2 regions of the Pseudaeromonas sharmana genome follow, and region 1 is predicted to be linked to the other one. Evidence: riboswitches for the same ligand, from Rfam matches in the RefSeq annotation. Region 1 holds a riboswitch; the other holds the start of a gene.

Region 1 (4,396 bases):
GGTTCAACGGTGAATTAGAGCAAATAATGCAGATCTGAATTCTGCAGCCTCAACGTTATTGATAAACATAAAAAATCATTTTTAGTGATTATTTATACTTGCATGCGGCGCAGTTTTTCACGATCATGATGCCACTATCACAGCAAGGATAAACTGATGGTCCGCGAAAGAGATGCCGTACTGGTGAATGCCTTCCGTCATTCCACTCCCTATGTAAATCATCACCGGGGGTCGACCTTCGTCATCATGGTGGGGGGAGAAGCCATTGCCGATGAGCATTTCAACGACATGGTTGCCGATATAGCCCTACTGCAGAGTTTGGGCATTCGGCTGGTTCTGGTGTTTGGTGCTCGTCCACAGATTGACAACGCCTTGGCCCAGGCCGGGATCCGCTCCCGCTTTCACAAACGTATCCGCGTTACCGACAGCGACAGCTTCCGTATCATCAAGCAGGTCTGCGGCGGGCTACAGCTGGAGATCACCTCTCGGTTATCGATGGGCCTGGTCAACACCCCAATGCAAGGGGCACGGTTGAATGTCGTCAGTGGCAACTTTGTTACCGCACAGCCGATCGGCGTCGACGACGGCATCGACTACTGCCATAGCGGCAAGGTACGGCGTGTCGATAGTGACGGTATCCGTCGCCAGCTGGACCAGCAGGCCATCGTGCTGGTCTCTCCGGTCGGATTCTCCGTCACGGGTGAGAGTTTCAGCGTCAATGCCGAAGAGATTGCCGCCCAGGTCGCAATTCATCTTGGCGCCGATAAGTTGATCTCGTTTTGCTCGCAGCAAGGGATTATTCATCAAAATGGACAGGTGGTCTCGGAGCTGTTCCCGGAACAAGCCGAAGAGTACCTATGGGCCCTGGAAAAACAGGGCGACGACAGTTCCGGTACTGCCCGTTACCTCCGAGCTGCCATTGCCTCCTGTCGCGGTGGCGTACCGCGCAGTCATCTGGTGAGTTACAAAGAAGACGGTGCCCTGCTGCAGGAGCTGTTTACCCGTGATGGGATCGGTACGCAAATTGTTCGTCAGAGTGCGGAACAGGCTCGCTCCGCTTCAATTGATGATATTGGCGGCATTCTGGATCTCATTCGGCCATTGGAAGAGGAAGGCATTCTGGTGCGCCGTTCACGCGAACAGCTGGAAATGGAGATCGATCACTTCAGTATTATTGAGCGGGATGGTCTGGTCATTGGCTGCGCCGCACTCTATCCGTTTCCGGAAGAGTCCATGGCTGAGATGGCCTGTGTCGCGATTCACCCCGACTATCGCAGTTCCAGTCGTGGGGATCGGCTCGTCGCCAAAATTGAAGAGCACGCGCGTCGCCAAGGCATACACAAGCTGTTTGTGTTAACAACCCGCTCCATCCACTGGTTCCGTGAACGCGGGTTTGAGCCGGTAGAGGTATCGGATCTGCCCGTTACTAAGCAAAAACTCTATAACTACCAGCGCAGATCGAAAATCTTGTTGAAAAATATATAAAAAAAGACGGGGCCGACAAAATAACCGGCCCCGTTTTGGCAATGGAGATTTCTGGTTTCCACGCGGCGTAATATAGCAGCGCAGGATCGGGGGATTCGTGGAACCGGTCACATAACCAAGCATTGTTTTCATCTGTTTAACAAAAAAGTCCAGCCCAGATCACGAAATGAAACGGCTTTCTGTATGCGCTTACATTTGATCTGGCTCCGGATTTGGGTAGTAAATTTGACAGGTACCCCCGAGAAAGGGTATTTGTGTTAGACCCGCCTCAAGCGGGAACCAGAAGAGGCGCGTTGTTCAGGTAGCCGGCAGCAGGATGACAGTATCCGTCGATGGCCGGTCAGGGGGTACAACGCCGAGACTGCTTGCACACTGTAACGTGTTGGTAGTCGGCTGCGAGGGCTGAATCCCTCGGGCTGTCACCTGAGGGTGAAGTGCTTCTGGCAGGAAATTCTTTTTTCCCGCCTTAAACGCCCGCCTTCTTGGTTTCAACATTAAACGGATTTTGCTGTCTTTCAGGAGTTTTACCCGTGAACCAGGTTTGCGTTGCCAAGTTCGGCGGCACCAGCGTTGCCAATGCCGAAGCCATGGGCCGCTGTGCCCAGATCGTCGTTAATAATCCCAAGACCCGTGTTGTGGTGCTGAGCGCCAGTGCCGGCGTCACCAACCTGTTGGTCGACCTGGCCGCAGGCACCTTGGATCAACAGGCGCGCGAAGAGCGGCTGCAACGCTTGACCGACATCCAGTTCCATATTTTGGCTGACTTGGGCCACCCTACCCTGCTGGTACAAACCATTCGCGACATGCTGGATGAGGTCCGCGATCTGGCGGCGCAAGCCAGCGTGGTCACCGATGCCTCGCTGGTTGACCGCATGGTCGCGCAGGGTGAACTGATGTCGACCCGTTTGTTTACCGAATTGATGAAGCAGCAAGGCCATGATGCCGTCTGGTTCGATGTGCGCAAGGTGATGCGTACTGACAGCCGTTTTGGCAAAGCCACGCCGGCCATTGAGGCATTGCGTACCCTTAGCCAGCAAGAGCTGGCACCGCTGGTTGCTAACCATTACGTGATCACGCAGGGCTTCATCGGCGCCAATGCCGAGGGTCAGACCACCACCTTGGGCCGCGGTGGTAGCGACTACAGTGCCGCACTGCTGGCCGAAGCGCTGAATGTCAGCGAACTGGAAATCTGGACTGACGTTCCCGGCATTTACACCACAGACCCGCGGATGGTGCAGAGCGCTCGTCCGATCCCGGAGATCAGCTTTGCCGAAGCGGCTGAAATGGCGACCTTTGGCGCCAAGGTTCTGCACCCGTCGACACTGCAACCGGCTGTTCGCCGCAATATCCCGGTGTTTGTCGGCTCCAGCAAGGATCCTGCTGCTGGAGGGACCTGGGTTCGCTCCAGTACCGAGTCCAATCCGCTGTTTCGTGCCGTGGCCCTGCGTCGCAAGCAGATCCTGCTGACCCTGCAGAGCCCAAACATGCTCGGCGCCTGCGGCTTTCTCGCCGAGGTGTTCTCGATTCTGGCCCGTCACCGAATCTCGGTTGACTTGATTACCACTTCCGAAGTCAGTGTGGCACTGACCCTGGACCAGACCGGCAGCCAATCCAATGGCAAGTCGATCTTGAGCGATGAGGTGCTGGCCGAGCTGGGCGCCCTGTGCAAGGTCAAGGTGGAAGACAATCTCGCGCTGGTTGCCCTGATCGGCAACAGCATGAGCACCGTTAGCGGCGCAGGCAGCCGTGTCTTCGAAGCCATTGATGACGTGAATATCCGCCTGATCTGTTACGGTGCCAGCGCCCACAATCTCTGCTTCCTGGTCGGCGAGGACCAGGCGGAAGAGATCATTCAACGTTTGCACCGCAAGCTGTTGGATTAAGTTAAGTCCTTTTACTCCGTTTCGGCGCAGGCAAAGCCTGCGCCTTTTTTATTTCCGGTCGGCGCGAGTTTGTTCAATAAGTTCTATTAGTGTCATCGATGACAGGGCAATACATATGGCCTCCCGGGTGCAGGCATCGCTCAATTCCACTGAATAGACAGGAACCACCTGGCATTAAAATACCAAGCTATGACCTTGATAAATAAGGTATTATTTTCATTGTTTTGTGGGTGATTGATGGAGTGTCTTCTGAATATTCGGGAATCACGGCATGCGGCTCCTTTAGGAAAATAGAAAATGCCGCAGGGAAAAAAATTAACCTTCTGAAGCTGGCGCTTGCCGCTGCATTACCAACTGCTATGCTGGCCTATGATCAGTTGGATAAAGGATACCTCATATGATTCTTTCGACCACGCCCACCCTCGAAGGCCGTCAAATCACTGAATACCGAGGCATTGTCGTAGGGGAAGCTATTCTTGGCGCCAATATCTTCAAGGACTTGTTTGCCGGACTGCGCGACATCATCGGTGGCCGCTCCGGTGCCTATGAACGCGAACTGGCCAAAGCTCGCCAGATTGCCATGGACGAACTGGCCGACAAGGCGCGGGAGCTGGGAGCCAATGCAGTGGTCGGTATCGATCTCGACTACGAAGTCGTCGGCCCCAATGGTGGCATGTTGATGGTCAGTGTAAGCGGCACCGCCGTCATAGTCCGCTAAACATGGTCAGGGGGCTGTCATCTCGCCATAACGAACAGCTGGAACTGTTCGAACTGGCCAGCCCCTGTATCGGCGTTTGCCAGACTGATGAGCGTGGTTATTGCTGCGGCTGTTATCGTTCACGACAGGAGCGTTTCGAGTGGCAGCAAATGAGCAATGCTCAGCGCCAGGAGGTGCTGCGCCTGTGTCGTGACAGGGCGCGCCGCAAACGCAAACCGGTTACAGAGTCCAACGCCATCACCGCATCACAGCTTCCCCTCGACGGCCTGGACACTCCCGCTTCATCATCGGATAGCCAAGCCTGACGCCT
Region 2 (4,396 bases), 810 kb from region 1:
GCCGATCAGGTGATGTCCTCGCACTGAGCGCATCCAGCTTCGCGTTACCCCTGCCCCTGTGGTAATGCCACGCCTTGCAGATAGTGCTTGCGGCACAAGGACACATAGCGATCATTGCCACCGATCTCGACCTGGGCTCCTTCCCTGAGCACTGTGCCATCCGGTGCCAAGCGCGCGTTCATATGAGCCTTGCTGCCGCACCAGCATATGCTCTTGAGCTCCTCCACCTTGTCCGCCAGACACAATAAATGGTATGCCCCTTCGAACAGTTCACCACGAAAATCGCTTTTGAGACCATAGGCAATGACCGGAATATCCAGCTCATCAACCACCCGCGCCAGCTGGTAGACCTGCGCGCGGGTTAAAAATTGGGCCTCATCAATAATGCAGACATGCAGCGGGGTCGCCTGATGCCGGCTCAGCACAATGGCGAACAGATCGCTTTGCGGTGAAAACACATCCACCTTCAGCTCCAGGCCTACGCGCGCGGCGATAACCCCGACACCAAACCGATCGTCAATCGCCGGGGTCATGGCATACGGCGTCATCCCTCTTTCGCAATAATTGAAATGAGCCTGGATCAGTTGGGTGGATTTACCCGAGTTCATTGCGGCAAATTTGTAATGTAGCGAGGCCATGCTGTCTCCTGAAAAATAACCGCGACATAATGCCAGAAAATGAAAAGGGGCCGAAGCCCCTTGATCATGCGGTTTAAGCCAGCGACGGCGCTATTGCTCGCTGTCGACCGAGTAAAATCGTCAGGCCGATGGCAAACCAGATCCCGGCACCGATGTAGGCCAGCCAGGTGCTGCCCGAGAGCCCCATCAGCAGATACGCAACCAGGGCTCCAAAGGCTACAAACAGCGCATAGGGCAGTTGTGTCATCACGTGATCGATATGATGGCAACTGGCACCAGTCGACGAAAGAATCGTGGTATCCGAGATCGGTGAACAGTGGTCGCCAAAAACAGCTCCGGCCAGCACGGCGGACAGACTCACCATCAGCAAACTTGGCTCAGCCGCCACCACCATGTCGGCGGCCAAGGGCAGCATGATTCCAAACGTACCCCAACTTGTTCCGGTCGAAAATGCCATGGCACCAGCCAGAACAAACAGCATGGCCGGCAACATCCAGGTTGGCACCCCGAGGCTGACCAACGAGGAGAGGTATTTTCCGGTTTCCATATCGCGGATCACGGCACCGATGGCCCAGGCCAAGACCAGAATACGAATGGCCGGCCACATGGCTTGCACACCGTGCACGGCAACCTGAGTCCACTGGCGAATGGTTAGACGCAATCGCAACGCCAACATCACGGCACTGGCCAACGCCAAGGCGCCGCCTTTTACCAGCGAGCCGCCGACATCGGTATTCTCAAAGGCCTTGAGCAGCGAAAACGGCTCGCCTGCGGCTGTCAGTTTGAGCGCCCCGCTATAGATCATAAAGAATACGGTCGCGGTCACCAGAAACAGAATGGGAACAACCAAATCCCACACCCGACCACGAGACGAAGGGGCCAGCGAAGAGGTTTCGCCAGGCGGAACGCCTTTTTGCGCATCAAACAGCTGCCCTTCGCGCGCTGCGGCTTCATGCCGGGCCATCAGTCCCACATCCTTTTGGAACAGGACGATCGCCAGCACCAACAACAAGGTAAACACGGCGTAGAAATTCAGTGGAATCATGGCAAGAAAGGCCGAGAATGCGGTCACCTGGGTCATGCCATGGGCAGTTAAGATACCGCCAATCAGCGCAATGATATAAGCGCCCCAGGAAGAAATTGGCATCAAGACGCACACCGGCGCGGCTGTCGAATCGAGCAAATAGGCCAATTTGGCCCGGGATATCTGATAGCGATCGGTCACGGGCCGGCAGATGGTCCCTACCGCCAGACTATGAAAATAGTCATCAATAAAAAACAGAAATACCAGCAATCCCGTCATCAACTTGGCTTGCCGGCGTGTCTTGATGTGTTGCTCCGCCCAATCAGCGAAAGCGCGGGTGCCGCCAGAAAGTGTCATCAAACTGATCAGGCAGCCAAGCAACAATAAAAATAACAGGATATTTACGTTCCACAGATTCCAGTCATTATCCTGCCAGAAAATGCCCTGGAAGAGCTTGCCCAAATAGACTGTAGTGCCCACAGGCTCGCCGGCCGACAGTAACAATGCGCCAGTGACGATGCCTGCACCGAGGGATAACAGAACTTTGCGAGTGGCAACGGCCAGGACTACCGTCAACAGTGGCGGAATGATGGAGAGAATTGAATCGGAATAGTGTGTGATACTCATGATCTCGGGTCACCTATAAACATCAGGTGGAGATCTACCGAAGAGGAATAGAAGACAAATATCAGGAAAAATATTCCTGTTGAGACTCCTGCCCTTTCAGTAGCGCTCCATAGTTTGCTCAGACTATGGCAGTGACATTCCTGTTCGAAATGCCCCCAGCAAACGCTCATGACGGAACGTTTACTTCGGCGCTGACGCCTTTCATCGGACTTCACAGGTGTCACCCTCGTCCCAACTACTCTTCGGCAGCGCAACCTCTACTCAAGGTAAGTCGAGCATCTTACTGACATTGGCGCCAAGGTCAATATTTTTATCCGGCAACCTAGCAAAAACCAGCGAAATCGATTGACATGGCAGATTGAAACACAACCCCATTGAGTGTGTTTGCGATAATGATATTTGACTGACGCGACCCGCTGCAGAAAATATCGCATTATTTATTCGTGACGATATTTATTATTTCCAGCCAGCTTGACAATTTTTACTAGCCTATTAAATTAAAAAAAGGTTAATAGTCACAATAAAGAAATCACCACCCAATACCCTCGGATTAAGTGAGACGAACATGAGTGAATTTTTGAAGGTGTTTTTAAATATTCGGAGCCTGCGCGCCGTGGCTCGGGATCTGACGCTGGAACAATTGGAAGAAGGGCTGGCAAAACTCACCAGTATTGTTGAAGAGCGCCGTGCCAATGATGAAGATGAGCGCAAATCCCGTGAAGAGCGTCTGCGTAAAATCAACGAATACATGAATATGCTTCGCGCCGATGGCATTGATCCAACTGAGCTGTTTCCAGCGGCGGCAAGCGATGTAGAAAAAAGCAGCAAGCGTGCACCACGCCCGGCGAAATATCGTTATCTTGATGAAAACGGTCAGGAAAAGACCTGGACCGGTCAAGGCCGCCAACCCTCTCCGATCCGCAAAGCCATAGAAAACGAAGGCAAAAGCCTCAACGATTTCTTAATTTGATATCTAAGAAAATGAAAGAGGGGCTGACGCCCCTTTTCTTTTAGTGACCATCATGATTAAACAAGGCACTGCATTCTGGTGTTTCTTGCTATTGGCTCTGGTTTTTTCCTGCGTAGTTCAGAGCTTCGGTAATGACTCGCTATTATCCTTTGACCGTAGCGCTATTTTGTCTGGAGAGTATTGGCGTCTCATCACTGGGGGCTGGCTGCATCATAATGCTCCCCACATGTTAATGAATCTGCTGGCATTGAGCATATTATGGTGCCTGTTGATTCCGCCTCTAACCGATGGCTTCTGTTTATTACTCTTGGTGTTGCTCGTGAGTCTGGTTGATCTGGGAATATTGATCCTGGTTCCTAAAACGCAACATTACTGGGGGCTATCAGGTGCCCTGCATGGTCTGTTCGCCATCGCAACCTGTCTGCAATTTATTGACAAGAAACGCCTGGCCGCACTCTGGTTAATCGGGCTGATATTAAAACTAGTATGGGATACTGCGCATCTCGACGATACGACAGCCCAGCTAATCGGGACTCGGGTTCATGTCGAGTCACATATTTTGGGCAGTATGGCTGGGCTGGCTATCGGGCTGGCGCTGCTGTTATGGCAACGCCAGGCCCAACGAAACAGGGTTAACCTAACAACGAAAGATTAATGCGCGCTAACGTGGCAGCAGGATCGACCGACTGGGTGATCGGTCGACCGATAACCAGATAATCCGAACCCTGACGACATGCCTGTTCGGGGGTCAGCACACGACGTTGGTCTCCCAGCTCGGCATCAGCAGGGCGTATACCCGGGGTGATCAATTTGAATTCGGCACCCAGCGCCGGTTTTAACAACGGCGCTTCCTGTGCAGAGCAGACGACACCATCCAGACCACAATCGCGAGTCAAAGTAGCCAGCCTTAATACCTGCTCCTGAATCGGAGTTGCAATACCGATAGCCTGTAATTCAGGCTGCTCCATGCTGGTAAGTACCGTGACGGCGATCAGCAAGGGTTTGTCATCCCCATATCGTTCGAGCGCCTCTCTGGCTGCAACCATCATGCGCGGACCACCACTGGCATGAACATTCACCATCCAGACACCCAGCTCGGCGGCAGCAGTTACCGCTTTTGCGACTGTATTGGGAATA

What was found. A riboswitch is a leader RNA that binds a small molecule or an ion and turns the genes downstream of it on or off. The one in region 1 is predicted to bind lysine.
Region 2: it holds a riboswitch for lysine, as region 1 does, so the genes downstream of both, ACFOSS_RS09990 (Na+/H+ antiporter NhaC family protein) here and lysC (lysine-sensitive aspartokinase 3) in region 1, are expected to answer to the same signal.

What each region holds. Positions count from the first base shown of each region.
Region 1 is NZ_JBHSAF010000014.1:836,914-841,309, forward strand. It holds gene argA (amino-acid N-acetyltransferase) at 157-1,485, shown strand; lysine riboswitch at 1,761-1,933, shown strand; gene lysC (lysine-sensitive aspartokinase 3) at 2,016-3,368, shown strand; gene ACFOSS_RS13505 (hypothetical protein) at 3,599-3,769, shown strand; gene ACFOSS_RS13510 (heavy metal-binding domain-containing protein) at 3,766-4,086, shown strand; gene ACFOSS_RS13515 (DUF1289 domain-containing protein) at 4,089-4,391, shown strand.
Region 2 is NZ_JBHSAF010000014.1:24,453-28,848, reverse strand. It holds gene ACFOSS_RS10000 (EAL and HDOD domain-containing protein) at 1-27, shown strand, start outside; gene ACFOSS_RS09995 (thymidine kinase) at 45-638, opposite strand; gene ACFOSS_RS09990 (Na+/H+ antiporter NhaC family protein) at 712-2,289, opposite strand; lysine riboswitch at 2,382-2,557, opposite strand; gene ACFOSS_RS09985 (H-NS family histone-like protein) at 2,855-3,259, shown strand; gene rrtA (rhombosortase) at 3,312-3,914, shown strand; gene pyrF (orotidine-5'-phosphate decarboxylase) at 3,892-4,396, opposite strand, start outside.